DNA from 3 places in the Mogibacterium neglectum genome. Region 1 is predicted to be linked to each of the others. Evidence: a T-box and tRNA genes for the amino acid it is inferred to sense, from the RefSeq annotation. Region 1 holds a T-box; the other regions hold tRNA genes.
The links. A T-box is a leader RNA that pairs with one kind of tRNA and senses whether it is charged. The one in region 1 lies ahead of thrS (threonine--tRNA ligase), so its partner is inferred to be a tRNA-Thr.

Region 1 (10,322 bases):
TGGTTCTAGCAGTGGTATATATCAGCAGATTTGTTCTTAAAACATTAACATGCATTAACTTAAGCGTACAGTTCAGCAGATTCCAATCGTTGCTGCAAGGAGTTTTCTTCATTACATTCACAATAGGAGAAGTGTATGCTGCGATTGTACTAATTGGACATCTATGTGGAAACTTTGTTTTAAACCTTACCGTGAATGGCAATCAGATTGAAATTGCACAATATGGAGTAGGGGGACTTATACTTATGCAGGTCATAGAGTGTGCAATATATTTCCTCGCATCTAACTACCTGATGAAGAACAAACTTAACCTTGAGTAGGTCCAGAATATGTTGATGATTCAACGAATTTTATAAACAAGTTATAAAGTAAGAGCTGAATTCAAAATAATTGGATTCGGCTTTTGTTTTGTACAGAAGTCTTTGAAATGAACGGATTGCAGTTATCTAAAAATCCTAGTATACTAACTCTACACGTTGTAGCACACTTGGTTAAGAAGGGGTTTGTGCGATTAATCGTGACAATATGACAAGGCAGATCATGTGATAGTGAAAAAAGTTTTGTAGCAGAAGGATGACGAGAATTGAATAAGGATGATTCGCTGATAAAAAAATATTTGCGATACATTATTCCTGCTATGGCTGGGCAGCTGATTTTCACGCTGTACACAGTAGTTGATGGGATATTTGTAGCTCGAGGTGTATCCGAGACGGCTCTAGCTGCCGTCTCAATTGCTACGCCATTCGTTACCTTACTGTTTGCAATTTCAATAACTTTCGCGGTGGGCACATCAACAATAGTTGCCCGTCTTCTCGGTGAAAACCGTACTATGGAGGCAAGACGTGTATTCACGGAGAGCTTAGTTTCACTTGTTTTGCTTTCGATAGCAATCAGTGCGCTAGTTTTTATTTTCCTAAATCCGCTATGCAGGATGCTTGGAGCCACGGAGTCGACACTTTCGTATGTAAGAAATTATCTTTTTACGATAGCACCGTTCATATTTTCATTCGTGATTTCCTACAATCTCGAGCTACTCCTTGCAACTGATGGATTCCCGGGACTTGCCACTATCTATGTGCTGCTCGGAGTGATTCTCAACGTCTTCCTCGACTGGTACACGATATTTAAGCTGGACTGGGGTATAGTTGGAGCTGGATTAGCAACATCTTTCTCTCAGACAGTCGTAATTATCATCTACCTGATTCACTTTGCAGGTAGGAAAGCGACTCTGCGTTTTACGCGCTTCAAGTTTAAGCGTGGGCTTATGCTCCGTCAATTTATGAGCGGTATACCTTCGGGTATCACGGAGATGTCGCCGGGAATAGTGACATTTATCTATAACAGATTTATAGTTGCTTTTATGCACGATAGGGAGCTGATTATCTACTCGATACTATCATATGTAATCCTGCTGGCGACGGTTCTTGCAAATGGGATCGCACAAGGCGCTCAGCCTCTCGTTAGCTACTATCACGGTAGACACGAGAGAGATACATTCCACACCATCTTTGGTTATGAGATTAGATCGGGGCTCATTCTGGCTATAACAGAAATAGCTGTAGTATTGGCATTTGGAAAGTATATAGCGATGCTATTTGTTGATGATGGAGATGCGCTTATTGCGGGGGTATCTCATGCGCTTAAGCTGGTAGCTTTTGCATTTCCGATGCTCAGTATGAATATTATCATTGCTGGATATCTGACCGCCCTTGAGAGGTCAAGAGTTGCCGTTGTGATATCTCTGATGAGATGTACGCTGACGCTCGCTCTATCGCTGGCTTTAATCGTCACTATGCTTGGTACATCGAATGTATGGCTCTCACTTGCCGTATCTGAGATGCTATGTATGGTAGCAGCAGTACTGTTGTACAGGAAGACTCGCAGAGTTGCTATAGCTGAAACTTTTAACGATATGTAGATTGTAAAGTGAGGAGACATGCTTTTTAATCGAGAGACAGACTATGCAGTAAGGGTTCTCAAGAATCTGTCGATAGAAAGGCCCACGAGTATAAGCTCATTCGTGACAGATGAATTCATATCAGAGGCAATCGCATATAAAGTGTCAAGGAAGCTTGATAAGGCTGGTATTATATACGGAGTAAGGGGGAGCAGCGGTGGATATGTGCTGAGCAGACCACTGACTGAGATCACTCTATATGATGTACACCAGGCCATAGAGCCACATTCACTTGTATGTGAGTGCTTGAAGCAAGATGTTAAGTGTCTTTTAAATACAGATCGGGATACATGCGCGCTTCGTAAGGAATTATTACGCATTCAAGAGAATATCAACACTGATCTGAAGAAACACTCACTAGGTGAGCTTTTTGAGAGAAAATAAAAAATAATCGAATCATGCTTTGATGCGATTATTTTTTACTTTTTGTCTCGAGGCATATTAGCTTTGGGCAAACTCCAGTGATAATGAGCTGCTAGCAGTCTGAGCAATACTATGAGTCCCGCTCCGGTTCCCATGGAAAGCACCGTGCCAACCTTGTCCCAGAGTACTATGCACGTCAGTGCACCGATAAGCGATGCGCTCGCATAGAAATGCTTTACGAATATGTACGGTCTATTACCTGCCATCATATCTCTCAAAACTCCACCGCCAACTCCTGTGAGCATTCCAACGAAGGTGAACAATATAACTCCGTGAATCGCAGACGCAGTATAAGCTGATTTAATACCAAGTACTGTAAATACTCCAAGTCCAACCGAATCCATGATGAGCATCAGCCATTCATATAGCATTGAGTCCGAAAATATCCACTCTCTAACCGGTGGCGTGAATACGATTACTGAAACCACCACTGATATGACGAGATAAGTCGGGTCCCTAAAAGTGAGAGGAGGAGTTTGTCCTATTATTAAATCCCTGATAATCCCACCACCTACACCAGTCGTAAGGCCGAGTATAGTGATTCCCATGAGATCCATGCCTTTTTCTAGGCAAAGAGTGGCTCCCGAGATGGCAAAGGCGATGGTGCCGATTATTTCAAGCGCGAAAACTATATTTTCAAGACTGTATAGTGATGACAAATTATTACTCCTACTTATCTATTATGTTAAAACACAGCTTATTTATTTGGAAAAGCATATTCCTTTACATGATTTGCCTGTACTTGCCGCATTTCCCTCGTCAGTATCTAAGTGAACAACTGTTCTAGTATTGCCGACGCGCACGATCACCTCTTCAAATGTTAATGCTCTGCCACATCCTGTATCAATTTTTAGAGATATTTCATCTCCAGTAGCTACCTGCAACTGCTCCGCATCTTCTTTTGATAAATGGATGTGCCTTTTTGCGACTATGCATCCATGATCTATTTCAGTGGTGTTCCCATTTTCGGTTGCGATTTTAATCTCAGGGGTATTTACTAAATCGCCGGAAAGTCTAAGAGGTGCCTCGATACCTAAATTTCTGGCATCGGTTGCTGCTAACTCGACCTGTGTTTCTGGGCGAGCAGGTCCTAGAATAGCTACATTTCGAAGAGTACCTTTAGGACCAACAAGTGTAAGTCTTTCTTCAGCAACATAACCTACGATAATTTGTTTCTTAGGTGTAAGCTCATAACCAATGCCAAAAAGTTTTTCTATATCGCTTTTACAGAGGTGTACATGTCTAGCACTAACTTCTATATCTACTTCTATCTGTTTCATATCAAATCTCCAATCAACCGTTTGAATTTGCATACCAATAGTCATTTATGATGTATAAGGATAACATTTATTGTGACAATCTGCAAAGGATGATATAATATTTGCTACATTTTTATTTGTAGTTAATGAAGTTTCATCCTTTTGGAGCAAAATTATTTCATTGTGTACCATATTATAGATTTATCTACAGGGGAATTATTTATGAAGAAAAGTTATGAAAAGGGGTTCTTTGCCGCACTTGGTTGTGCGGGGCTATGGGGTATTCTCCCAATTTACTGGAAGTCACTAATTCCAATACCATCATCTACTATTATCATATATAGAGTTCTAATGATTGCAGTAGTTTGCGTAATTGCTGCGCGTTTTAAATACTCGTGGAGCAGGATTTTCTCACCGCTAAGGGATTGGCGGACCTCGCTTAAATTTCTCGTAGCAGGGCTTATTGTAACGAGTAACTGGAGCATTGGCATCTGGGCGGTTAACTCTGGTCATATAATCCAGACGAGTATTGGGTATTACATAGAACCGCTTGTTGTATGTATATTTGGTGCAATCTTCTTTAAAGAGAAGCTTACGGTTTATAAGTCCATAGCTGTGATATTTGTAGCTATAAGCGTAATCGTAATTTTGATTCACTATGGACAGGTTCCAGGAATTGCACTCGTACTAGCGACTACATTTGCCATTTATTCGGCAATAAAAAAGACTGTAGATCAGCCTCCTGCTATATCGCTTCTTTATGAAACTATTTTTATTGCCCCGGTTATGCTATGCGTAATAGTATGGCTCGAATTACATGGAGCAGGAGCACTTGGTGTTGGGGAGTCATATCAATACTTTCTGCTACTCCTATGCGGACTAGCAACAGCCATACCTCTTGGGCTATTCGCCTATGCTGCGCAGAGGACATCTATGTTCGTACTCGGTTTAACAGAATACCTTAGCCCCACATTGGCGTTGATGCTGGGAATATTCTTGTATAAAGAGCCTGTTGATAAGGTGCTAATTATGGCATTTGGACTGATTTGGATAGGGCTAATATTCTTTTCATATGGTGAATTTAAAAGTAGCAAGGATGCTAAGAGTAGCGAGGATATTCAAAATGTCAAAGCGAGTTAGAAATTATTAAATAGCAATATATTAATAATTGTAATATTAAAAAATGTGTCGAGCACTGTGTGAAATTAGGGGGATCACACTCTATGCCAGGCACATTTTTTATTGAGATTATCTAAATGGTTACAGATTTTTTGAAAATGATTAGCTTCTTATATCTTCTGATCTCCTGTTTTAACCCAGCCAGCTCTCTTAACGGCTTTGTGAAATATAAGAGTTAATATTGCTGGTAGAACTACAGATATTAGGATGAGACCGAGCCAATCCACTGAAGTGATGCCTGTTTTTGTTCCTTTTGCGATATCAGCAATCCAGCCTGAGTACACACCTAGAGGTCCAACGAGACCACATGTGCCCATACCGCTTGCTATAGCAGGACCATTCATCTTGAGATGGAACACACAAGTTGCGATAGGGCCAGTGATAACGGATGCGAGAGTAGGAGCTATCCAAATCCTTGGATTTCTCACTATGTTGCCCATCTGAAGCATTGATGTTCCAATTCCCTGTGATACTAGCCCACCGACGCCATTGTCTTCATATGATGCAACTGCGAATCCAACCATCTGGGCACAGCAGCCGGCGAGAGCCGCACCACCAGCGAGCCCTGTTAGGCCGAGAGCTGCACATATTGCTGCAGAAGATATTGGTAACGTTAGAGCGATACCTACGACTACAGCGACGATAATCCCCATGAGTAGAGGCTGAAGTTCAGTTGCCCACATGATAATATCGCCCATTTTCATAGCCGCGCTTCCGAGTGCAGGTGCGATTAACCAAGATAAAGCAATTCCTATGCCGATTGTTACACTCGGTGTAACCAGTATGTCTACTTTTGTCTCCTTTGAAACAGCTTTTCCGCATTCAGCTGCTATTATCGCTACAAAGAGTACTGCTAGAGGACCGCCGGCGCCTCCAAGTGCATTTGAGGCAAAACCTACAGTTATAAGTGAGAACAGAACTAGCGGTGGAGCAGCGAGTGCATATCCAATAGCACATGCCATTGCTGGTCCGCCCATAGCCATAGCTAGACCACCTACAGTGTACTTGATGCCACCGATAGTAGCGACCGTCTGCGATAGGGCAGCGATATGAAGCTGTACACCGATGGTGTTGATAATTGTTCCGATTAACAGAGAACAGAATAGACCCTGCGCCATAGCACCTAGAGCATCAATTCCATATCTCTTTCCGGAGATTATTATATCCTTGCGTTTTAGAAATGAAGTAAAACTAGCCATTAAAAAGCCTCCTAATTATATATAGGTGTCATGACACCTGTATATACATTAAAAGAGGCTCTATAAAAAGTCAATATGAAATTAAAGAAAATATATTATCTGTTACTTAAAAATAAACTGTTAAGCTGTTAAAAAAAATCTATCGGTTACTCGAAAAGTATACCAATTGAACGTAGCTTATCTTTTATCCGCTCAAGCGTGGCTTCATCTTTACACGTGATAGCATGTAAGTGAATTCCGTCAGTGAGAAGAGATAATGGGGGAGCATTGCTTTCAATGATTTTATCTGAGAACTCCTTTGCATCAATTCTGCTGGCGATATGTAGGTTGCCAACTAGCTCACCGTATATTGGATGTTCAACACTTACATCAAGCAAGGTGCCACCGCAGTCGACAATTGCGTTTAGCTCTTCTAGGATTTTAGATGAATCGTGTTTACAAGCGATTCTATAGACTGGAGTAGTCCCCACCTGAGGTAACATATACCCACGAGGCGTTGCGCTAATATCATGACCTTCGGCTCTGAGAATTGCGATATCTCCGACGATTATCTGCCTGCTTACCCCGAACTCTTTCGCCAGAGATGAAGCGCTTACAGGCGAACCTGTAGACTGCAATTTCTGTATTATGTTGTCTTTGCGCTTCTCTCTCTGCATGACAAATCCTCCGTTTCCTTCTCTTGAAAATTTAACTATTTATCTTTCTTTTCTCTAATCGCTTTTGTGCGTATCTCCTCGCAGATTGCGTTCACAAATTCACTTAGTGGCTTGCTACCTTCATCTCCTTCGAATCTCGAACGAACCGAAACAGTTTTATTCTCAGCTTCCTGCTGTCCAACGACTAACATGTAAGGTAGTTTCTCCATCTGGGCTTTTCTGATCTTGTAGCCGATTCTCTCGGAGCTGTTATCAATTGTAACATCGATGCCATTCCTTCTTAACTCAGCGAAGATTTCCTCTGCATAATCCTGATACTTGTCAGAGATAGGTAGGATTCTAACCTGCTCTGCGCACAGCCAAGTAGGGAAGTTTCCTGAATACTTTTCAATCAGCCAAGCGAGCGTTCTCTCGTAGCAGCCTAGTGATGTACGGTGGATGATATATGGGCGTTTTTTCTCGCCATTCTTATCTATATAGTACATGTCATATCTCTCAGCAAGGAACATGTCAAGCTGGATAGTGATCATAGTATCTTCTTTGCCATATACATTTTTTGCCTGAATATCGAGTTTAGGACCGTAGAATGCAGCCTCGCCAGAAGCCTCTGTGTAATCGAGATCGATTTCATCGAGAATCGCACGCATTGCTGATTCAACCTTATCCCATTCCTTAGCAGTTCCGAGGTACTTGCCTGAATTTTCTGGATCCCATTTCGACATTCTGTAGGTAACATCGCCGTCTAGACCTAGAGTTGTGAGACAGTACTTAGCGAGTTTAACGCAGTTCTTGAACTCTTCATCAATCTGCTCAGGGGTGCATACGAGGTGACCCTCTGAAATCGTGAACTGACGAACTCTAGTAAGTCCGTGCATTTCCCCGGAATCCTCATTACGGAACAGTGTAGAAGTCTCACCCATTCTGTAAGGAAGATCCCTATAGCTGTGTTGCTTAGCCTTGTATACATAGTACTGGAATGGGCATGTCATAGGGCGAAGTGCAAATGCATTTGCATCAGCGTCATTCTCGATGAGGCTTAAATCCTCGAGTCCTCTTATCTCACGTATCGCATCCTCTGCGTTGTTTAGCTCGTCAATGTTATCATATCCGAAAACGAACATACCATCCTTGTAGTGGTACCAGTGGTCTGAAATCTTGTAAAGAGTCGATTTCGCCATCAGCGGTGTTCTTGTCCTTACGTAACCCCATTCGTAATCCTCGAGGTCTTCAATCCAGCGCTGTAGCTTCTGAATCATCTTAGTACCCTTAGGCATAAATAGAGGAAGACCCTGGCCGATGATATCTACTGTTGTAAATAGCTCCATCTCACGGCCGAGTCTGTTGTGGTCTCTGTTCTTGATGTCAGCTAGGTACTCAAGGTACTCTTCGAGATCAGCCTTCTTGTTGAATGCGGTACCATAGATTCTAGTGAGCATCTTGTTGTGCTCGTCGCCTCTCCAGTAAGCACCAGAGCTAGAAGTTAGCTTGAATGCCTTGATCTGCTTCGTGCTCATCAGATGTGGGCCTGCGCAGAGTTCGATAAAATCTCCCTGCTGATAGAAGGAAATGATTTCGTCCTCTGGGAGGTCCTCGATGAGCTCGACTTTGTATGGCTCATTTCTCTCCTGAAATAGCTTGATGGCTTCATCTCTAGGGAGTGTGAAACGAGTTATCGCATCTCCTCTTTTGATGATTTTCTTCATCTCAGCTTCTATCTTATCTAAATCCTCTCTAGTTAGAGCTGGCATGTCGAAGTCATAGTAAAAACCATTATCGATAGAAGGTCCAATTGTCATCTTGGCATCTGGATATAGATTCTTAACGGCCTCTGCGAGCACGTGGGAACATGTGTGTCTGTACGCATGCTTTCCTGCATCAGAATCAAAAGTGAGAATGTTAACTTCAGCATCCTTATCCACAACAGTTCTGAGGTCACAGACCTCTCCATCTACTTCACCAACGCAAGCTGCTCTTGCGAGACCCTCGCTTATGTCTTTTGCGATGTCGATGATGGACATCGGCGAAGCGTATTCTTTTTTGCTGCCATCTTTTAGTGTAATAATCATTTTAAGAACTCCTTTCATTAGCGGAAGGAAATAAAAAAGTCCCTTCCGACATTCAAATTGTCAGAAGGGACGCATACATTCGTATTCGTGGTTCCACCCATCTTCCAGAGCTTCTGCTCCAGCACTCTTTGAAGCTTTTAACGCGGCTAGGCGGGCAGGATTAGTGCCACTCGGAGGTGGTGTTCAGAACGCTCCGTGCTGGGATGATTTCACCATCCATCCCTCTCTCAAAGCCTTAAAGCGAACTTACTGTCCTCGTCATCGTTTTAATAATAAATTATGCTACCACCGTGAGTGATAATTGTCAATGATTTTACCGCCTCAATTTGTTATAATTTATAAGAAAGAATTGATATAATTTGGGGACAAAAACGAGAAGTTTTGCTGATATGGTAGGAGAAATAGTAATGAATCCATACATAAAAGAATATGCTGAACTAGCAAAGGATTACGAAGCGAAGAATGGTAAGCGAGAGACCGTTCTTGCGTTATATGAGTTTTCGGATAGGCTTAAAGAGGCTGGGGATAAAGATGCCAAGACCGTTCTTGTCGATGTATACAAAATCCTTTCGCTCATGCAGAGTGCATATGACTTGATGTCAGAGATTGCAGATAGGAACGATAAGAAGCAGATAAAGAAGCTCGCTTATCTCAAATCGTTAGCAGAAGATGATGGAGACAGGTGGGCAGTGAAAAGGCCAAAGACAGCTGCTGAGGAGTCTCTACAGAGAGAAAAAGCTAAGAAGCTTCCAAAATTCCGTTACCATCCAGATCCACTGGCGACTGAAAGTTTTGAAGAAGGTCCGCAAGAGGTATGTCCGTGCTGCGGCAAGGAAAGTACTATCTACTATAGTTCAGTTCCTTATAGTGTTGAGCATGTCGAGCATTTGTGTCCAGAGTGCATAGCTAATGGAGAGGCTGCCAGGAAATTCGATGCTGAGTTCGTGCAAGATGCCGAATGGGAAGGCGAGGTGGATGAGGCGAAGTCGAAGGAACTATTTGAAAGAACGCCTGGATACCTGAGCTGGCAGGGTGAGCACTGGCTATCTTGCTGTAATGACTACTGTGCATATCTAGGAACAGTCGGCACGCAGGAGCTAGAGGAGATGGGCATCGCAGACGAGGTCCTTGAAGAGTATGAGATGAGGCATGAATACTCTGATATAAGGGAGTATCTGTATAAGGATGGCGATCTCTGTGGTTATCTCTTCCGCTGTCTTCACTGCGGAAAATACCACATCTATGTCGATGCGAGCTAATTTGCAAGGGTGAAATGAAAACACTTTCTCAGGAGAGCGAAAGGTGATTTGGAGGGAAGCAATTAATGAAGATATATCAATATTTTTTGATTGGACTAAAGTCGACGTGGAATGACAATCTCTTTAAGGCGGTGACATTTATCGTTGGAACTATCGTTCTTGTCACGATGGTGCGGAAGTTTATGATTGTCCGCAAGAGTGGTGGAAAGTTTTCAGAGCCTATGCATATCTCAAATGGAAATTTATATATTCACAGCGGATTTGTTCCAGGTAGCCGTGAGATTCCCTTGAAAGAACTCGCTGAGGTTGAGATATATTTTGTGC
Region 2 (10,322 bases), 410 kb from region 1:
CGGGCCTCGATGAAAGAGGTAATTTTCTTAAGGTTTGGATGCGCCGAGAGGTCGCCGTTAAATATTATTTCATCATCCACGCGTCCACTCGCACCTCCGATAAATCCAGTATCGGCACCTCGCAGCTTCACGAAGCCTGGCTCGACTAGCAGCACGTTCATTCCTGCCATCTCACAAGGCTTTGCAATGCCTTTGTCATAAGTGATGATGGATTCTTCATCCACTATTATGGTGCTACACTTCGTATATCCCTGACGGACATCTACAAGCTTCAGTTCATCTCCGCAGCTCGCCATTGCAGCAGATAGGAGTTCTGAATCAGTTATATCCAGCTTGTGGATAAAAAACTTTCCCGTACATGTCGCATTGTATCTGCAGTCGTTTGGATAAACAGGACTTAGTTTATCAGAAACACCTTCATATATAGGAGATTCTGGCTTTGCACCTAGCTTGCACAGCAGCACATCTGGATGATTATCAACGAGACTCGACACCGTGCATAGTTCGGGAAATGTGCGGATAACATAACCTGAATTTTCAAAGTAAGAGCGGAGATCAGGGTGTGCCAATGATGAGAGATATGATAGCTTCATTGGTTAAGCTCTCCCCGCATGTCGGTTTCGATTAACCGGCTGATTTCGCTGTGCTCCAGACCTAGGCTGAAGAGGTAGTAGAGTTTAGCTACTGTCGCTTCAGTAGTCATATTTGAACCAGATACAGCACCTGCTTTTGCAAGCTCTGAACTCGTTTCGTATGCCCCAAGCCTGACTGTTCCCTGTGAGCACTGCGTGCAGACTACCACTGTAGTGCCATTTGCAATGGCGCGAGCGATGAGAGGTGGTAGCGCTTTGTCATAATTAGGTATGTTGCCAGTGCCAAATGTTTCTAGTACGAGAGCATCGAGTCCGCGCGTCACAATTGGTGCAAATAGCTCAAACTGGATTCCTGGAAATAGCTTTATAACACCAACCTTCGCAGGTTTAATCGACTGAACGAGGAGCTCTCCGCGAGACTTCGGCATCAAGCGAGGTTCATTATAATTGATGTCTATTCCGGCATTTGCAAGCGGCGGATAATTCGGCGAAGAAAATGCGATAAGCCCATCTGCTGAAACTTTCATGGCTCGGTTGCCACGTAATAGCTTGTGCCCAAAGTAGAGCGCTACCTCGTTCACCTTGCCAGAAGCAGCAACCAATATGGATGTAATGAGGTTATCCTTTCCGTCGCTTCGGAGCTCGCAAAGTGGAATTTGTGACCCGGTGAAAATCACAGGTTTATTAAGATTCTCAAGCATAAAAGAAAGCGCAGAAGTGCTGTACGCCATGGTATCTGTGCCGTGTAGCACGACAAATCCATCGTAATCGTCGTAGCGAGATGCGATTGATTCGGCAATCATATTCCACTGAACGTAAGTTATGTTGGATGAATCGAGAAGTGGCGTGAACTCAACGAGTTCATACTGCGGCATTCCATCAGAACGGAGGTCGTCGATGCGGTCTAGCTCATGCTGAAAGTGACCAGCCAATGGTGCGTAGCCAATATCTGTTCTAGACATGCCAATTGTGCCACCTGTGTATATGAGGCAGATTTTTTTATTTTCGATTTTCTGTGCTTGCTCTGTTACGGTCATAGGATACCTCGCAATTCGTATGTAATTGTAAATATTTAATATGTACACGACCATGATAATAGTGATATACGCGTATAATTGATTATATCATGCAGCGATTTGAATATGAAAATGCAACATTGATAAGTAATTGATTTTATTATATACTTTATGGGCAACTTCAATATGCTGCTGTGGCTCAATGGTAGAGCACTTCACTCGTAATGAAGTGGTTGCGAGTTCGATTCTCGCCAGCAGCTCCAAAAGTAAAAGCCTTGAAAACGCCTTTGTATTGGCGAATTCGAGGCTTTTTCATTTAAATAATTTTTTAAATTTGAATCTTCCTAGTGAGCCCTCGCAGCATAGATATTAAGTAAAATCGATCCAATAGAGAAGCTGACTAGTCCAGATACAGGAAATTAATAGCAAAATCTAATTCGCAAAATGTGTATGCATCGTCTTCCACTGTCTAAGCTTGATATTCACCCAGAACCCATAGATTCCCAACGTTACAATCGTAAGCAGAAGCCACTTTATCCAATTCCCGAATAGCTGCACAGCGGTGCCATCAAATTCTAGGCGCCTACCTTCTATTACCGTGTGCTTTATTTCCCAGTTGTAAATCATGCAGTACGCCCAAGGCAGACAAATGCCGAGGGTTGCAGTTGTAATAAGTATGCCAATAAGGCTATATCCAATAAGCTGAAATAACCCGCTATCAAAATATGATTCTTCGTGATTCATAGTTCTGCTCCTCCTCTAATTATAATAGTAATTTTGCATGAGTTGTAGATTATCATTTACGAGAGTCCATGTAAATAGGGTAGATAACATTTTTTATTCCTGCTAATCAATAGAAAATGATGAAAATATAGGATAACTAAATAGGGAACTATTTAACCTGATTAACCGATAAAATACTTGAAAATACAAAATCCTTAATATAGAATCATTCTGTTAAATGACACACGTTTTTTAAGTGAGAGGTTGAAATGGAAAGAAGGAGCTATAACTCTATACTGGCATTTATATGTAGCAGTCTCGTGTTGCTATTTTTTTTGGTCGTATTTTACCCAATTAATGTAAATGCAGACGATGAAAACCCAACGTGGGATGCGGAGAGCGATAAAGTATACTATCTATCGCTTCCGTCAACAGATGGTTCGCATAGTGATTGCACGCTTGTTCAAAGCAACGGTAAATTTGGTATGATCGATGCATCAAACCCTAGCGAATACGGACCATATGCTGCTCAGGGTGGTAATGGCAAGACCGTAGCGGAGTTTATGAGAAAACTAGGCGTTAAGCATATTGATTTCGCTGTTGCTACGCATGCGCATTCAGATCACATAGGTGGATTTATAGATTTGGTTGACGAGAAGAATTCCGATGGAAATCCATTCTTTGACTCAGATACAGTTTATATCCATAAGAAATATTTAAATTGGGCTCCTAAGTATGAAGATCCGACATGGAAGACCGCTGAATACTTTAAGGAAGTTTCAAGAAAACTAACCGAGGCAAAGGTTACTATGGTCGATATCACTTCCGACGATACGAGTGCGCTTTCTAAGTTGGATGCAACGATTACTAGGAAGGGAGATTATAGCGACAATATTAGCTTCAAGTTTGGAAACCTAGATATCGCGCTGTATAACCTAAGCAGCATTGTCAACAAAGAAGGTTATACGGAGAACGACAACTCCATAATCACGCAGATTACAAAAGGACTACATAATGCGGTAATACTCGGAGACGCATCTGCGATGATCGATTATAAATATGGAGAGGTTATTTATAAGAAGTCTGGCACGATAGATACTCTAAGAACTGGTCATCACGGAATCTCAAGTGCAAATGGTAAGCAGTTACTTGAATTCCTAGAACCTAAGAACTTTGTACTCTCATCAAATGGACCGCTTCGTCAACTGTCATATAAGCTATATGCAGACAAGCACAATACCCCAGCTTACAAAGCGATTGAAAATGTTGGTGCTATCGTAGAGGACTTTGATAAGTCATCCACAGATATGCAGACTTTTGCAGATGAATCTTGCAGAGCTTTAGTAAAGGCAAAGACATACCATCCTATTATCAGAGGATGGCAGATCTGGGGAGATGCTACCGCACCAAACGGATGGACTTACGCTTATATTAAAAATGATGGAAAATACGCTACCGGATGGCAATATATCGATGGAGCTTGGTATTGCTTCGACTCGGAAGGCTATAATTTAATGCTGCAGGACACTGTATATTACGACAAAGCGGCAAAAAAGAAATATGTATTAACGAGATCTGGAATCATGGGCACTGGCTGGGTTAAAGCCAAGGATAAGTGGTATTTCGCAGATTCGTCGGGTGCACTCAAGACAGGTTGGATAACGTACGGAAAAGACTGGTGCTTCATGGATAATGATGGTGCTATGCAGACAGGCTGGGTAGAAGACGGTGGTCACAGATATTTCCTTGATGCGAGTGGATTGATGAAAACTGGCTGGGTACAGGACAATGGCAAGTGGTATCTTCTAAATTCCAGCGGTGCAATGCAGAAGGGATGGCAGTACACTGGCGGTGCTTGGTACTACCTAGGTAGCGACGGAGTTATGCAGATTGGCTGGATTCAGGAAGGTGGCAATAGCTATTATCTAAGCTCCAGCGGTGCGATGAAGACCGGCTGGGTACAGGATAATGGCAAGTGGTTCTATCTGAATTCAAGCGGTGCAATGCAGAAGGGATGGCAGTACACTGGCGGTGCTTGGTACTATCTAGGTAACGACGGAGTTATGCAGACTGGCTGGATTCAGGAAGGTGGCAATAGCTATTACCTAAGCTCTAGCGGCGCGATGCACAAAGGATGGGTAAAGCATTATGGCGTATGGTATTACCTAGGACAAGACGGCGTAATGTATACCGGCACACATGTGATTGATAACACAACATATAATTTCGATACAACAGGGGCACTAGCATAGCAAGGCTAGTGCCTCTTGCTATAACAGTAAACCATACGATAGTTGTCAAAGGAGGTTTAGGAAAGTGGACCAGATTCAGCTAGCACAGCAGATATGCCAGGAAGCGCACTACGAACAATTCGATAAGGCGGGACAGCCGTACTATCTGCATCCATTCGCAGTCGCAGATATGTGTGAAACGGAAGAGGAAAAGGTAGTCGCTTACCTTCATGACGTACTCGAGGATAGCGAGTATGACGAGGTGTATTTGCGCATGTGCGGATTTAGCGATAAGGTTGTTGAAGCGGTGAAGACCCTTACGAAAGACCTAAGCGAAGACTACATGCAGTACATAGATAGGGTATCGAAAAATAAGCTCGCGACTTCCGTCAAGCTTGCCGACCTAAGTCATAATATGGATATCAGACGCATAGAGCATCCTGGTGCGGAAGATTATGCGAGAGTCGAGAAGTATAGGGCGGCGATGAAGAGGCTTTTGCAGGGAAGTTCTCATTAAATAGAAGTGCAAAATAAATTGCTATTGAAAATATTAATAATTACAGCTAAGTATTAAAATTACTGATTTTAATACAAAATCCTTGTTTGGTATACTCGTAATAATAAATCGATATTATTTAAACAAGGAGGATACAATGAAAAAAGAAAAAAGTACCCTTATGATTATTACTGGGCTCGTGGTCGGCGCGGCAGCAGTACTTCTCGTCAAGTATGGCAACCCTGCTAACATGGGCTTTTGTATTGCATGCTTCCTGAGAGATGCTGCAGGTGCTCTTAAGCTCCACAATGCTCCAGTTGTGCAGTACGTTCGTCCTGAGATAATTGGACTTATTATTGGTGCATTTATCATGTCCGTTTGCGGAAAAGAATTCAAAGTTCGTGGCGGTTCCTCACCGATGACAAGATTCGTGCTTTCATTCTTCGTCATGGTAGGAGCTCTAATGTTCCTCGGCTGCCCACTTAGAATGATTCTCAGAATCGCTGGTGGGGACTGGAATGCAATTATCGGTCTGATTGGATTCTTCTGCGGAATTATCGGCGGAATCGTATTTCTCAAGAAGGGCTTCACGCTTAAGAAGTCAGTTCCACTAGGACCAACAGAAGGCATAGCAATGCCAGCGATAACAGTAGTACTATTCGTTATCCTATGCGCATTCCCAGCACTTCTTGTATTCAGCAAACAGGGTCCTGGAGCTATGCACGCACCACTCGCAATTTCGCTAATCGCAGGGCTTGTTGTCGGTGTTCTAGCACAGCGCACTAGACTATGCATGGTTGGTGGACTTCGCGATGCAGTGTTATTCAAAGATTTCTATCTATTATCTGGATTTATTGCAATATTTGTCGCAGCTCTCATTGGAAACATAGCACTTGGCTTCTTTCACGCAGGGTTTGACAAGCAGCCAATCGCATTTAACGACTCTCTATGGAACTTCCTAGGAATGGTCCTCGTAGGACTGGGCTCTTGTCTACTCGGTGGTTGTCCACTTCGCCAGGTTGTGCTCTCAGGTGCTGGAAATGCAGACTCGGGCGTTGCAGTTCTCGGACTAATCGTTGGAGCAGCCTTCTGTCACAACTTTGCACTAGCATCGACACCAATGGGACCAACGCCAAATGGCAAGATTGCAGTTGTGTTCGGAATTATCGTTACTTTAATTATCGGTCTGATGAATATAAGAAAAGCTAAGGAGGCATAAAATGACTAAGGTAGATGCAAGAGGGTACTCGTGCCCTGAACCAGTAATTATGACTCAGAACGCTGTAAAGGCTGGAACACCTGTTGAAGTTCTCGTAGACAGCATGACACCAGTTAAGAACATATCTAGATATGCAGCGAACAACAAGCTATCTATGGAATACAGTGAAACGCCAGAAGGCGATTACCTGATTACTCTCAAGTAATGTTTATCGCAACTTTTCATACGCATTTTGGAGCACAGCAGTTTCACAAGCAACAGAAAAGCATAGATCAAACCGCAACACTGATGCCGGTGCCTAGAGCTCTTAGCGCAGCCTGCGGGATATGCGTTTCGTTCGAGGTGGATAATGTCGCAGAACTCGTAGCAAATCATCCTGAAGATATCGAGGGAATATATCTGAGTGAAGGCTCGAAGTTCAAGGTTCTGTTCGAGGCTCCAGAAGAATAGCGTGATATACGTGATATAAATAAGCAATTTAATCAGGAACTGAAATGACCAGCCGTATGGCTGGTTATTTGCTTATAGGCTTACTAATAAAACGATTAACAGGGTTTAGAACATGTATTCCTCAGATAATCTGAAAACCTACATCTTCTCTGCAAACAGTCCTACCTTCGACTTCAGGTCGATAGGACCGTAATATGAAACGCATACGTAGGTACTCCCTTTTCTTAGGAAGAGTAGCTGGTCACGTTTTGCAGTAGTATCATTTGCCATCTTCTCATCTACGATATATGCAGCGTAGTCGAGGCCCTTGTAATCGAAACGGTACTTGTCAATAGATTTGATAGACACTTTGTCACTAAACCCAGTGAGCTCGTCTTTTATATTATATTTCATGAATTCAGATGCGACTTTAGAAGACCTTGCTTTGTAAAGATTAACGCTGTAATAAAGTTCCCTTACAGTATCTTCATCATTCTTAGTATCTTTTTCTACCTCAAGCACCTCAGACACCATTCTAGGCATCAGTAGAGTTTTATCCTGATTGACATCAAAGGTTATCATATCGCCTTCGCCATCGTGGTAGTACTCGATTTTCTTATATACAGTCTTCCACGTATCAGGGTCAAATTCCGAGAAGCGCACAATCTCATTGCCCTTGTACTTAAGAGCCTGGGTGAAGTCGCCGGATGATGAGATATTCACTGTCCGAGTGATGCCAATGATGTTCCATAGGGTTAGGACGATTAAAGTTATAATAAACGTCGCATTGACATAATATTTCAATCTGAATCCCGAAGCCCCATAAAAATCCTTCTTTCTGTTCCTATTCAGTATGCTGATATAAGTGAACATATATTGAAACCAGAACAAAAGCGCCAACGGTAATCCAATAAAAGTCATCGCCAAAGTGGAAAGCGGTTGATCAGCACTGCTGTAGAGAAGTTCTGAAGGTGATATAGTGAATCCTTGCCAACTTGGGCTGATGCTAAAAAGTAATTCTGCAAAAAGAATTAGCATCCAAATAAAATTAGTAATCAAGCTCTTTCTATAGTACTTATGCTGACTCTGCACATCCGTAAATGGCTCTGGGGCATCCGGATCATCTGTGTAGAATATCATTACTGAACCAGAACCGTATATCAGATGCCAACCACAAGAAGCATATAAATCCAGTTCCTCCTGCGTCGTCTTGCTATGCTTGTATGGCAATATGCGATACCGCCTATCTCTTGGCTCGTCAACGGTGAATCTGCAAGTAAGTAGATTATCGTTAGCGAGCAGCAGACCTTTTCTTGCCTGATATTCAAGCCAGTTCTGCTTATAAAACATATCAACTATGCCAAAAGGGTCATATTTTAATTTCGTTTTCTTATCCATGACACACCTCGTGTTGAACATTTTGCGATAACAATGGAATACAATGTAGCTACATCTTCGATGCAAAGAGCCCAACCTTCGACTTCAGATCGACAGGACCGCTATATGTAACAACGACATATTTATTTCCCTTTCTGAGGAAAAGCATCTGTGTATCTAATGCATATGCAAATTCATCCGTTTTAGAAGCTCTGATATATGCCGCGTAATCTAGACCACTATATTTAAACTTCATATCTCGGATGCGTCTCTCTGATACGTCGAAATTCATTCCTTCCAGCTGATTTTCTATATTAGATGACATAAAGCGTGCAGCAATTTTAGACGACTTAGCCTTGTATAGCTGAACATGATAGTTAAGCCCTGCCACTGGTGGATTACCCTTATCTGTTTTAGAAGAGACAGATAGGTCTTCCGAGGACATCTTTGTCATCATGACATTACGGTCGTAACTTGTCTCGTATGTTATGTCAGGATTATCGATATTGTTATTACCATTTCTTACTATCATATTCGAATGGACCTCATCCCAAGCGGATGGGTCAAATTCGGAAAACCTTACAAGCTCAGCATCCTTATATGCCAAAGCTTCTTTGAAGCTGCTTGTCATGACTCTCTTATCTGGCACGAAGATCACATATATAAAGAGACCCACCATCAGCACGATAATCGCATTAGTTAAAATCATATTTACATAACGTCTGGACTTAAAGCCGTAAGTCCTTTTAAAAGTTTCTCTTTTCAGTTGCCATATTAACCTAACGTATTTAAAGATAATCCCTAGATAGAACAACACTAATAATGGACATATCACTAAATATAGGCATATGAGTGGAGATGGCTGATCAGCTAACTGATAATAAAAGTCAACTGGATTTAAGATAAAGCTATACGTGTTGGGTCTTAGAATCCACAGTATGTAAATCGCAGTAACTATAGATGTAATGAGTGTAGAGAACAATCGCTTAACATAATACTTCTTCTCCGTAACTACATCTGTAAAAGGCTCGGGCGCATTCTGATCGTCTGTATAGAACACAGTCGATGCATGCGTTCCTCGCACACATGTCCATCCGCAGGACTCATATATATCCAGCTCTTCCTGTTCAATCTTCTTTCTTTTCTCTGGCAGAATTCGGTATCTTCTTTCAGTTGGCTCGCCATATGCAAAGTCGTATATAAAGTAGCCAGTATATGTGAGAAGGAGCCCTCTCCTAGCCAGATCCTCAAGCCAATTCTGTTCCTGATATATGTCGGAAAGACCAAAATAACAAATCTTCTGTTTAATCCTATCGCTCATAACTGCACCTCCGTGCATCACTAAGGCATGCTTCTAATCTACAGATTTCATCCTGATATAACTGTTCTCCGCGCTCTGTAATGCTGTAAGAAATTCTCCTGCCATCTGGGGGCAGCTTACGTATTAATTCCTCTGCCTGAAAAAGTGAGAGGAGTGAGTACAGAGTCCCTGGTCCGAGCTTGACCCTTCCGTCCGTGAGATCATTTACATAACTCGATATCTCCGTCCCGCACATATCAGAGCGGTGGAAACAAAGCAGTATGTAGAACATCGGCTCGGTTAATGGTTCCAATGATTTTTTTGCCATGTATAGCACCACCCATTGATCAAATTTGCTGTAAGCTTTTCTAATATCGTTAATCGATATTTCTAGCTAAAATATAATATCGTATTACGATATTGTCAATGAGATTTATGCAAAATAATAGCATGTACTTTTTTAGTACATGCTGGTCATCTATATAAGTGACTTTAACTATCTCTGTTGCCCGATTTCCGAAGCAAAACATAGAGCTATATCGCTGGCTATATCTTCAGACTGCTTTAGATAGCCGAGATTTTCCTGCTTGAATTTAGAATATGTCCAGCCTGATGCGCGAAATACTTTTCCGTACGCAGTCCAGACAGCGAGAGTTGTAGCTCTCATGAGGAGCCGTCTTTGAAGCTTAAGACATCTGCCTTGCTTAAAATGGCCTAGTGTATAAGATTGAAAAATCACGTGAGGAAGCTCATCGTGAAGCATCTGAGCGCAAATTCTCTTTAGCGCCGGTGAGTTCGTAGCATCACTGAGAGCTGAGTAATAAGAGAGGGCTATAATCTCTGCCGTTACGAGAGTTACGACCTCAGGGCGGATATCGCTGCGTCTACGGAGGCGGCGAAATGTCTTATCGAGGAAATTGCTCTTACGGAGCGGAAGC
Region 3 (10,322 bases), 480 kb from region 1:
AGCGCCCTTTGGCGGTTTTTATATTTAACACACTTATTGTGTCTAAATATTAGCATAAGTATGTCACATAAAGTTCGTTGATGTAATGAAATGCACATTTTATGTTCCGAATGACACAAAAATGTGTTTTTCATGCCATCGGGACTCGATTTTGGTTCTTCATAGGCTCTCTAATCACGAATACTTTTCATCTCTTTGCGAGCTGTCTCCACATACGAAGCTGCTTCACCAGCGATTTCCGCTCTTTCTGCAGGGCTGAGTTCTCTGATCACTTTGGCCGGACGACCCATTATGAGCACGCCATCGGGGAATTCTTTGCCCTGAGTTACGAGAGAGCCCGCTCCGACGATACATTCACACCCGATTTTTGCATCATCCATTATTATCGACCCCATACCGATAAGCGTCGAAGCGCCTATCGTACAGCCGTGAATAATCGACATATGACCTATTGTCACATCAGCTCCTATGTATGTCCCGCCATTTGTCGCGATATGAATTACAGAGCCATCCTGGATATTGGTTCTGTCCCCAATTACAATGTCTTTGCCACTAGAGCGCAGCACAGAATTGTACCAGATATTCACGTCCTTACCAATTTTAATATTCTCAGGTCCGCTAAGCTGCACACCATCAGCGATGAATACGCTATCATCGTATAACCCTAGCTTTTTTACCTCTCTATTATCCATATTATTTATGTGATGCCTTTCTATTTTCTTTAGCCTCTAGCCGCAGACTGTTTTCCTTATAAATTATTTCAATACTAAATATACACCTCTTTGCAATATTCTACAAAGTTTGTATTCCAAACTCACCTCGCGAGGTGTACAATTCAAATAATAAATGTATTGTAAATCTCGTAGCTTAAGCTAGCAACCAGTAATTAGCTTGTGATGGAGGATAAACCAATGGGATTGATTGCTAACTACCAATATATCGATGACGCAAACCTCGACGTTCTTCTGCGCCTTGCGAATCTCGATGATGAAGAAGAAGTTTTTGAAACTATTGAAGATTTAAACGAAGAAGCTGAAATTTTTCTTGATACTGATAAGATGTGGGATGTGATGCACTTCGTTCTAACAGGGGTGAGCACCGATGAGAGGTCTAGTAATAACCCCCTCAGCGTGGCAGTTATCGGCGTGGACTTATTTGAAGATTTAAGCCAATTCGTCGCATGTGTAAAAAATGACCGTGTCCCTGAAATAATTTCGGCGCTCGAGGGTTTCGATTATGAAAAAGCTCTTGAAAATTTCAATATGGAAGATTGTGCAAGTGCTGGCCTGTATCCAAACATATGGGATATGGATGATGAGGACTTGGTCGATGAGCTAATAGAAGAAATCGCTGATTACATCGAAGGACTTCGAGACTTTTATAAGAAGGTGCTCGAAGCCGGAGGACATGCACTTATTACGATTTATTAAGGGAGATATATGACGATTAATTTAGCGGATGCGATTTTGAAAACAGCAGGCTTAAATGAAGCCCTGATGCGAGAATGCGATATATTTTTCTGCGATAAGCCTAGAGACACAGAGTATTCGGGGCATGGTGAAGTATATTCGTCTTCGTTTGAAACATTTGCATCCGATGGAAGCGGTGGCGAATATGTAAAGCTTGAAGACGGCAGCATCGGATATATTAGCAGCGAAGGGAGCGTCGGAAGAGTTGCTGAAAACATGGAGGATTTACTTCTGTTTCTAATTCATGCGGGATGCATTTCGGATTTTAACTGTAAATACATCTACAAAAGCGATGAGCTGTTATCCGCATTTTGCAGCGGTTACATCGAGAAATCACGCAAGTCATATAATGAGAAAGGTGCTGATTTCGACGAGATTAGAGGCGAGATTGCGAAGAAGTTATCGCTCGAGTATGATCCTGGTAAGCTCCCCGAGTACGCGAAGAGATTTTACGAAGCTGCCAGCAGAGAGCCTTCATTCACATGCAAGTTCGGAGATGGAGAAGACGAGTTTGTATGTGACGGGATTATTTCGGATATTCTCGGACTATGGGTATATGAGCTGGTGGGTATGACTAGGGATGAGATTCTAAATTATTAGCAAGTGAAATTATTGGGAGACGATAATATGAAACCTTTTGAGAACTTTGACTGGAAATCATTTTGGGACAATTCTGATGGCTATACCGATGATTATACAGGCAAGGCTCCTACTGACTGGGATATATTAGATATAGAAAAAGCGACTGGATATAAGCTTCCAGAGTCCTATATTGAGCTTATCAAGCACCAAAACGGTGGCATTCCTGCAAATAACATCGTAACAACAGACAACCTTTGTGTCAATCTAGTTGGAATCTATGGCATCGATAAGGATAAAGAATATTCCGTTTGTGGTGATTGTGGAACTGAGTTCTGGCTTGAGGAGTGGGGATATCCTGCAATAGGTATTGTGATTGCAGACACCATCTCCGGTGGACACGACATGATATTCCTCGATTACAGCGAATGCGGACCAGAAGGTGAACCTATGGTTACATTAGTTGATCAAGAAGATGACTACAGCCAAGAGATATTAGCAGATAACTTTGAGGAGTTCATATGCAAGATTGAATCCGATAATGTTGTTAATAGTATAGAAGAATTTAATCAGCTCGATGATAAAAAGCAGATTCTTGCTCTGAATAAGCTCCGTAACATGAAGGGTTTTAGGGCTCTGATAGAGCTTCTTGAGCAGGCAGAACCTAGCTCATATAGTGACGAGGTTCTCGGCATGCTCGCAAGTTCATATAACAGCACAGACCAAGAGGATCTTGCTATTCAGACTCTAGGCTTAGTACCAGAAGCTAACCGTGATGCGATGTGGTATTGCCGTTACGGCTACTCTTATGCTCTTAAGTCTAAAAAGGCAGACAACGCTCACCACGAGAAGAAAAAAGCCGCTGTAAGGAATCTTGAAAAAGCAATCGAGTTAGCCGAAGGTAGTAGGGAAGATGACGTAATCGACCACTGCATGATGATCTTTGATAAAATACTATACCTCAAACCAGCCGACTTACGCGGTGGATATAGGCTAGCTTATACGTACTACCACCAATATACCGAGGATTAATCGTCAACCTACTTCACTGAATCTCATAGGACAGAATTTAAAAATCTAATATTAGTAAGAATGGGGGCTTGCCTTTGCAACCCCCACCTTTATTTTATATGTGATTGAACTCTTAAATTTAGTCCACTTTTATATATGACGTGTTCTCAACGCTGATTTCCGCTGAATTTTAGTATCATCTTATCGCCGATGCTATAATATCTGAATTCTTATCTGCCAGCTCTATTCTTCAGCTTCTCGACCTTCTTATCCTTACGTTCCTCTAGCTCAGCGATTTGACCAAGTAAAAAGCTCTCAAAATCGCCTTCAACATCATGCATCTCATAGCCATCGAAAACAACTATCTTGCCTTCTCTATCGAAACAGAATATCTGCTCACCGTCACCTATTACCGAGAAGAACGGGATGCAGTCAGATAGCCCACTTTCATGGAAAGCCCTTGTATTTGCACGTAAGTCTAGGTACTCTGGGACTTCGCTTGAGATGCCGTAAACCATGATTCCTCGGCAAAACTCCCAGAATGGTGCAACTTCATACTCCTGTGCCATAGGCCAGATTTCTTCTCTTACTTCCATGTATAGACCACCAAGCGGAGACATTGTAAACTCTTTGAAATCCTCCGGTAGCTTTATATTGAACTCGCTCTCGAAAGCTTCTATATCTTGTTCTGATGGCGTGTCATCTCCACATGCGAAAACCTGATATGTTTCTTTGTCGTAGCTTCTAAAATAATCGTAAATCTTTTCTATAGACATATTTCACCTCGTTATACTCCCGACAATTTGCCTGGATACTGATTTCACTAATATATTCATTATACTTTCTGTCATATATTTATTTTAGTGATTCAGTATAAAGAAATCAATAATATCCAAGTTAGTATGCCAGGTATACAAAGTAAGCAACATAAAAACAGGGGCGCATGCGCCCCTGCTTCTTAATATACTGGTGGTCTACCTCGTAATCTATGATTACTCGATAATCTCTGTAACTACTCCGGATCCTACTGTTCTTCCGCCTTCTCTGATAGCGAAACGTAGTCCCTCTTCGATAGCTACTGGTGTAATCAGTTCGATCTCCATTACTACGTTATCTCCAGGCATGCACATCTCTGTACCCTCTGGTAGCTTTAGATCTCCTGTTACGTCTGTCGTTCTTAGGTAGAACTGTGGTCTGTATCCATTGAAGAATGGTGTGTGTCTTCCACCCTCTTCCTTCTTTAGTACGTATACCTGTCCCTTGAACTTTGTGTGTGGGTGTATTGAGCCTGGCTTTGAGAGTACCTGTCCTCTTTCGATTTCGTCTCTCTGGATTCCTCTTAGTAGTGCTCCGATGTTGTCTCCTGTTTCTGCTGCATCAAGAGTCTTCTTGAACATCTCTACTCCAGTTACAACTACCTTTCTCTTCTCGTCGCTTAGTCCTACGAGCTCTACTTCGTCTCCTACCTTGAGGGTTCCTCTCTCAACTCTTCCTGTTGCTACTGTTCCACGTCCTGTGATTGAGAATACGTCCTCGATTGGCATTAGGAATGGCTGATCGTTTGCTCTCTGTGGCTCTGGAATGTATGTGTCTACTGCTTCCATTAGCTCGCAAATCTTATCTCCCCACTCTCCGCTTGGATCCTCTAGTGCCTTTAGTGCGGATCCTCTGATGATTGGTGTATCATCTCCTGGGAACTCATACTCATCTAGTAGCTCTCTTACTTCCATCTCTACGAGGTCTAGTAGCTCCTCGTCATCTACCATGTCACACTTGTTCAGGAATACGATGATGTATGGTACGCCTACCTGTCTGGATAGCAGGATGTGCTCTCTTGTCTGAGGCATTGGTCCATCTGTTGCTGCTACTACTAGAATAGCTCCGTCCATCTGAGCTGCTCCTGTAATCATGTTCTTTACATAGTCAGCGTGTCCTGGGCAGTCTACGTGTGCGTAGTGTCTGTTTGGTGTCTCATACTCTACGTGTGCTGAGGAAATCGTGATTCCTCTTGCCTTCTCTTCTGGTGCCTTGTCGATCTGGTCGAATGCTACGTCTGCTCCGAGTCCATATCTGTCGTGAAGAGTCTTTGTGATTGCTGCTGTTAGAGTTGTCTTGCCGTGGTCAACGTGGCCGATTGTACCGATGTTGATATGTGGCTTGGTTCTCTCATACTTCTGCTTTGCCATGATATCCTCCTTAGAATTGTGATTAAATTTAAAATAATTGGAGCTGTTGAGCAGACTCGAACTGCCGAACCTCTTCCTTACCAAGGAAGTGCTCTACCAACTGAGCTACAACAGCACGTATACAAGAATAGTACACGAAATAATACAGACTGTCAATAAATGAAAAGCCACCATCACGCGTTGGAATGCACCCAAAATTCTGGCCACATGTCGCATGGGTGGTGGCTTTACATTTAAATCAACTTTTTCTAATTACTTCGCTGGTGTTGTATAAGGCTCCACACCCTTGCAGATGCGGATTCTGTCAACTGCCGCAGCCTTGATTTCTCCGAAATCCTGAAGCTTCTCTTCGCCTCTCAGAACTCTTAAAGCTCCAGCTGCTAAAGCTTCCATCTCATATTCGCCAGGCATCATCTCAACTGGAGCAATCCAGCTTACCATGTCTTCGATGATATCTGTGAGGAACTTGGAGTAAGCTACTCCGCCTGTGAGGATGATCCTATCAACCTTGCCAGCCACTGGAGCAGATAGTTTAGCGATGTCTTTGGCAATTCCGTATGCCATTGCCTCGTATACGACCTTTGCATACTCGTTACCTGCATCTATCATCTTCTCTACCTCTATAGCATCTGTAGTGCCGAGATGAGCTTTGAGTCCGCCCGCACCGTGGAACTTCTTCATTACAGTCTTTGCATCATTACCTGATGTGAAGCAATAATTTACGAGATCCTTGCAGCCTACTGCACCACCACGTTCTGGAGAGAAGTTTCCTTCATCGTCGTTTACACAGTCGATATTTACACCATTGTGATACAGTCTGATTGAGCTTCCACCACCCATGTGAGCGACGATGAATGTGCACTCGTCAAATGGCTTCTTAAGCACCTCTTCAGCACACTTGATAGCCATTGCTCTCGTGTTTAACGTGTGTCCAACTGTGTAACGAGGAATCTCCGGAACGCCGGAAACTCTTGCTACTGCCTGCATCTCATCTGTTCCGATTGCATCATAGATGCACGCAGGAATTCCAAACTCTTTTTTGAGATCAAAAGCAATCATGCTGCCGAGCAGCGACGCATGCTTCGCTGTGTCCTCAGGTCTCGTCAGGTAATCGATCATCTCCTGGTCGATTCCGATAGCACCGTGTGGGCAAGCGATAATATTTCCACCTCTCGAGCATACTGCTGTGAGTGTATTCACGCCGATACCGTTGCTCTCAAGAGCCTCTCTTACTTTCTCATTACGGAAGTTAAACTGCTCAAGCACATCATCGAACTGAGCCATCTCCTCCTGTGTATGTCTGATTGTTTCCTTAAAAACCTCCTGAGCATCATCGTATACAGCAATCTTACTTGATGTAGATCCTAGATTAAGCACAAGAATTCTTTCCTTACTCATTTTTCCAGTTTCCCTTTCTGAATAAATTATACATACGTTACCTTCGTATTACGAAAAGTAGTATATCACACTCGCAGGCCTCAATGTCAGCACGAACTGAACGTTTTTTTCACTATCCCTATTCTTCGCCTCTGAAGTACGAAACCGCTGACTCAAATAGCCCTAGCTCAAACTCCCCTGGTACGTTCTTGTATAGACCCTCTCCAATTCTCTCGGAGTGTCCCATTTTGCCGAGAATCCTTCCATCTGGCGAGAGTATTCCTTCGATAGCCATAGATGAACCGTTTGGATTGAACTGGATGTCCATAGTTGGATTTCCTTCAAAATCAACGTACTGCGTCAGGATCTGCCCATTCTCGAGCATTGTATCTATATCGTTAGTGTTAGCTACAAATCGTCCTTCGCCGTGAGATATTGGCACAGTCAGGATCTGTCCAACACTTGCTTTCCTCAGCCAAGGCGATCTAGTCGAGCAGAGTTTCGTTCTAACAAGCTTCGACTGATGTCTACCGATGTTGTTGAATGTTAGAGTTGGACTATTTTCCTTCTGCACGCCGATCTCGCCATATGGCAGTAATCCAAGCTTGATGAGCGCTTGGAATCCATTGCAAATTCCCGCAACCAGTCCGTCTCTTTCATTGAGCAGTTTCATGAGTTCTACAGAAATCGCTTCATTTCTCAGGAACGAAGTGATGAACTTACCAGAGCCATCTGGTTCGTCAGCACCAGAGAATCCCCCTGGAATGAAGAGTACATTTGCCTTGGAGAGTGCTGTCGCGAACTCCTTAACGGAGTACTTTAGATGATCTGCTGTAAGGTTATTCACAACGAATATCTCTGCCTCTCCGCCAGCCTTCTCAACGGCCTTAGCCGTGTCGTATTCGCAGTTCGTACCTGGGAATACAGGAATTAAGAATCTTGGCTTCTCCACGGTCTCGCTTGGAACTGCATCACTCCTTGTTCTGTATATCATCTCAGGGATTCTTTCCTCTGAAGTATTGATGTTGCAGCTATATACAGGTTCTAGCTTGCCCTCGTAAAGTGCGTTAAGAGCTAGTAGGCGCACGCGTCCCTTCTTGCTGCCTATTGATTCGCGAGAAACTGTCTTGCCCATAAGCTTCATATCCGCTGTCAAATCTATATTCTTGCTAGTCTCGATGATGAAGCTACCATACGCATAGCCGAACATCTCTCTCATGGAAACGCCCTCGTCAAATTCGAAGCCGATGTTGTTACCGATTGCCATTTTAAAGACGGCCTCAGCTGGTCCGCCAAATCCAGGCGTGTAGCATGCCGCAACTAATCCGTTATCAACGAGCGTTCTCACTAGCTTGAAGTTCCTGATGAGCGATTCAGCCTTTGGAAGCCCGTCTTCGCCTATCTCCGGTTTCAGCCACACAACTTCATGACCTCTGCTCTTAAACTCCGGTGAAACCACTTTGCTCAGTTCATCTGTAGTTACTGCAAAAGAAATCAGGGTCGGTGGTACGTGGATATCCTCGAAGGTTCCGCTCATAGAATCCTTACCGCCGATAGCTCCGATTCCAAGTTCCATCTGCGCTCTAAATGCACCGAGAACTGCGCTGAACGCTTTGCCCCAAGACTTGTCGTTATCACCGAGCTTCTCGAAGTATTCCTGAAGGCTTAGATATATGTGATCATAGCTAGCGCCTGTTGCTACGAGCTTCGCTACACTCTCCACAATTGCGAGGTATGCACCATGATAAGGGCTCTGCTCTAGGATATATGGATTGAATCCGTATGACATCATCGATACAGTGCTGCACTCTCCCTCGAGCATTGGGATCTTGTGAACCATAGCCTGAATAGGTGTTCTCTGCTTGATTCCGCCAAAAGGCATCATGACCGTATTGCCACCAATTGTTGAGTCAAAACGCTCCGAAAGCCCTCTCTTGGAGCAGACATTGAGATCGGATACGAGTTCCTTCAACCCCTTTTCAAAATCTCTTGGTATCTCTTTATCGAATCTTCGAGCACCCTCAACTACGACGTCAGCTTCTTTCTCTGCGCCGTTAGTATCTAGGAATTTCCTGGAAATATTTACAATCTGCTGACCTCTGAAGTTCATCTTGAGGTAAGCCTTCTCCGTCACAGTCGCTACTGTTGTCGCCTCGAGATTCTCGCTCTCTGCGAGCTTCTTGAACTTATCTGCATCGGATGCTGCAACTACAACAGCCATTCTCTCCTGAGACTCGCTGATTGCGAGTTCAGTTCCGTCCAGTCCATCGTACTTCTTAGGCACGTTGTCTAAAGTCACTTCCAGTCCATCTGCTAGCTCGCCGATGGCAACCGAAACTCCACCTGCACCGAAGTCGTTGCAGCGTTTAATGAGAGTGGTAGCCTCTGGGTTTCTGAACAGTCTCTGAATCTTTCTCTCTTCAGGAGCATTACCCTTCTGAACCTCTGCGCCGCAGGACTCTAGCGATTCCATGCTGTGAGACTTGGATGAGCCCGTAGCTCCCCCTATTCCATCTCTACCAGTTCTGCCGCCTAGCAGGATGATAACGTCGCCTGCTTCTGGCCTCTCTCTCCTTATATTCTCTGCTGGGGCAGCCGCAACCACTGCGCCTACTTCCATTCTCTTTGCCACGTATCCCTCGTGATACACCTCATCTACGAGGCCAGTCGTGAGTCCAATCTGGTTTCCATATGAGCTGTAGCCTGAAGCAGCGGTTGTCGTAATCTTCTTCTGCGATAGCTTACCTGGACGAGTCTCTGACTCAGGCGTGAGCGGATTTCCTGCGCCCGTTACACGCATCGCCGCATACACATAACTTCTACCCGACAGTGGATCTCTGATAGCTCCACCGATACAAGTCGCAGCTCCACCAAATGGCTCGATTTCCGTAGGGTGATTGTGCGTCTCGTTCTTGAACAGCAGAACCCAATCCTGCTCTTCTCCGTCGATATTCGCCTTAAAATCAACTGTGCATGCGTTGATCTCCTCCGACTCCACGACATCTACCATCTTGCCGTTCTCCTTGAGCGCCTTGACTGCGATAGTCGCAACATTCATAAGGCTGATTGGCTTGTGTACTCCTAGCTGCTTGCGAAGCTCCTGATATTCGCTAAACGTCTTGTTGATAGTTTCATCCTTAAACACAACCCCTCTGATTGTCGTGTTGAAAGTGGTGTGACGGCAGTGGTCTGACCAGTACGTGTCGATAACCTTAATCTCAGCGATGCTCGGATCCCTACCCTCTTCCTTGAAATACTCACGGCACATCTTGAGATCCTCGATGTCCATCGCAAGTGAATTTGCCGCAAGATAAGTCTCTAGGTCTGCATCTGTATAATTTGTAAAGTTCCTGATCGTCGCAACTGGTGCTGGATCAGGATACTTCGCCTTTAGTGTTGCAGGAACGCCAAGCGAAGCCTCGCGAGAATCAACTGGATTAATTAAGTAGTCCTTAATTTTCTCGAGCTCCTCATTGGACAGCTCGCCCTCTAGGATATAGATAACCGCTGACTTCACTGTCGGCTTCTCATCGGGAGCAATAAACTGTAGGCACTCCTCTGCCGAGCTCGCTCTCTGGTCGAACTGACCAGGCAGATACTCTACAGCGATTACAACCTGCTTACGGAAGTCCATATCCGTGCAGCTTGTATCGGTAGGCGGTTCTGAAAAAATTGTTCCGCGAGCCTCTTCAAAAGCCTT

Region 2: it encodes a tRNA-Thr, which carries the amino acid that the T-box ahead of thrS (threonine--tRNA ligase) is inferred to sense. The anticodon was not compared.
Region 3: it encodes a tRNA-Thr, which carries the amino acid that the T-box ahead of thrS (threonine--tRNA ligase) is inferred to sense. The anticodon was not compared.

Annotation. Positions count from the first base shown of each region.
Region 1 covers NZ_CP128647.1:306,487-316,808, forward strand. The annotation lists gene QU661_RS01410 (hypothetical protein) at 1-320, shown strand, start outside; gene QU661_RS01415 (MATE family efflux transporter) at 584-1,918, shown strand; gene QU661_RS01420 (RrF2 family transcriptional regulator) at 1,937-2,341, shown strand; gene QU661_RS01425 (trimeric intracellular cation channel family protein) at 2,377-3,039, opposite strand; gene QU661_RS01430 (PduL/EutD family phosphate acyltransferase) at 3,082-3,660, opposite strand; gene rarD (EamA family transporter RarD) at 3,862-4,779, shown strand; gene QU661_RS01440 (PTS sugar transporter subunit IIC) at 4,929-6,017, opposite strand; gene QU661_RS01445 (transcription repressor NadR) at 6,164-6,673, opposite strand; gene thrS (threonine--tRNA ligase) at 6,709-8,739, opposite strand; T-box leader at 8,802-9,010, opposite strand; gene QU661_RS01455 (CbrC family protein) at 9,147-9,998, shown strand; gene QU661_RS01460 (hypothetical protein) at 10,064-10,322, shown strand, end outside.
Region 2 covers NZ_CP128647.1:1,639,100-1,649,421, reverse strand. The annotation lists gene QU661_RS07860 (DUF6873 family GME fold protein) at 1-593, opposite strand, end outside; gene ansA (asparaginase) at 590-1,630, opposite strand; tRNA gene QU661_RS07850 (tRNA-Thr) at 1,798-1,872, shown strand; gene QU661_RS07845 (DUF898 family protein) at 2,042-2,353, opposite strand; gene QU661_RS07840 (MBL fold metallo-hydrolase) at 2,602-4,584, shown strand; gene QU661_RS07835 (GTP pyrophosphokinase) at 4,649-5,080, shown strand; gene yedE (YedE family putative selenium transporter) at 5,217-6,278, shown strand; gene QU661_RS07825 (sulfurtransferase TusA family protein) at 6,280-6,483, shown strand; gene QU661_RS07820 (putative Se/S carrier protein) at 6,483-6,728, shown strand; gene QU661_RS07815 (DUF2812 domain-containing protein) at 6,867-8,105, opposite strand; gene QU661_RS07810 (DUF2812 domain-containing protein) at 8,155-9,405, opposite strand; gene QU661_RS07805 (PadR family transcriptional regulator) at 9,395-9,712, opposite strand; gene QU661_RS07800 (hypothetical protein) at 9,881-10,322, opposite strand, start outside.
Region 3 covers NZ_CP128647.1:1,568,258-1,578,579, forward strand. The annotation lists gene QU661_RS07350 (gamma carbonic anhydrase family protein) at 171-692, opposite strand; gene QU661_RS07355 (YfbM family protein) at 912-1,430, shown strand; gene QU661_RS07360 (hypothetical protein) at 1,440-2,069, shown strand; gene QU661_RS07365 (SMI1/KNR4 family protein) at 2,097-3,080, shown strand; gene QU661_RS07370 (SMI1/KNR4 family protein) at 3,290-3,835, opposite strand; gene tuf (elongation factor Tu) at 4,052-5,245, opposite strand; tRNA gene QU661_RS07380 (tRNA-Thr) at 5,284-5,360, opposite strand; gene buk (butyrate kinase) at 5,498-6,643, opposite strand; gene QU661_RS07390 (phosphoribosylformylglycinamidine synthase) at 6,762-10,322, opposite strand, start outside.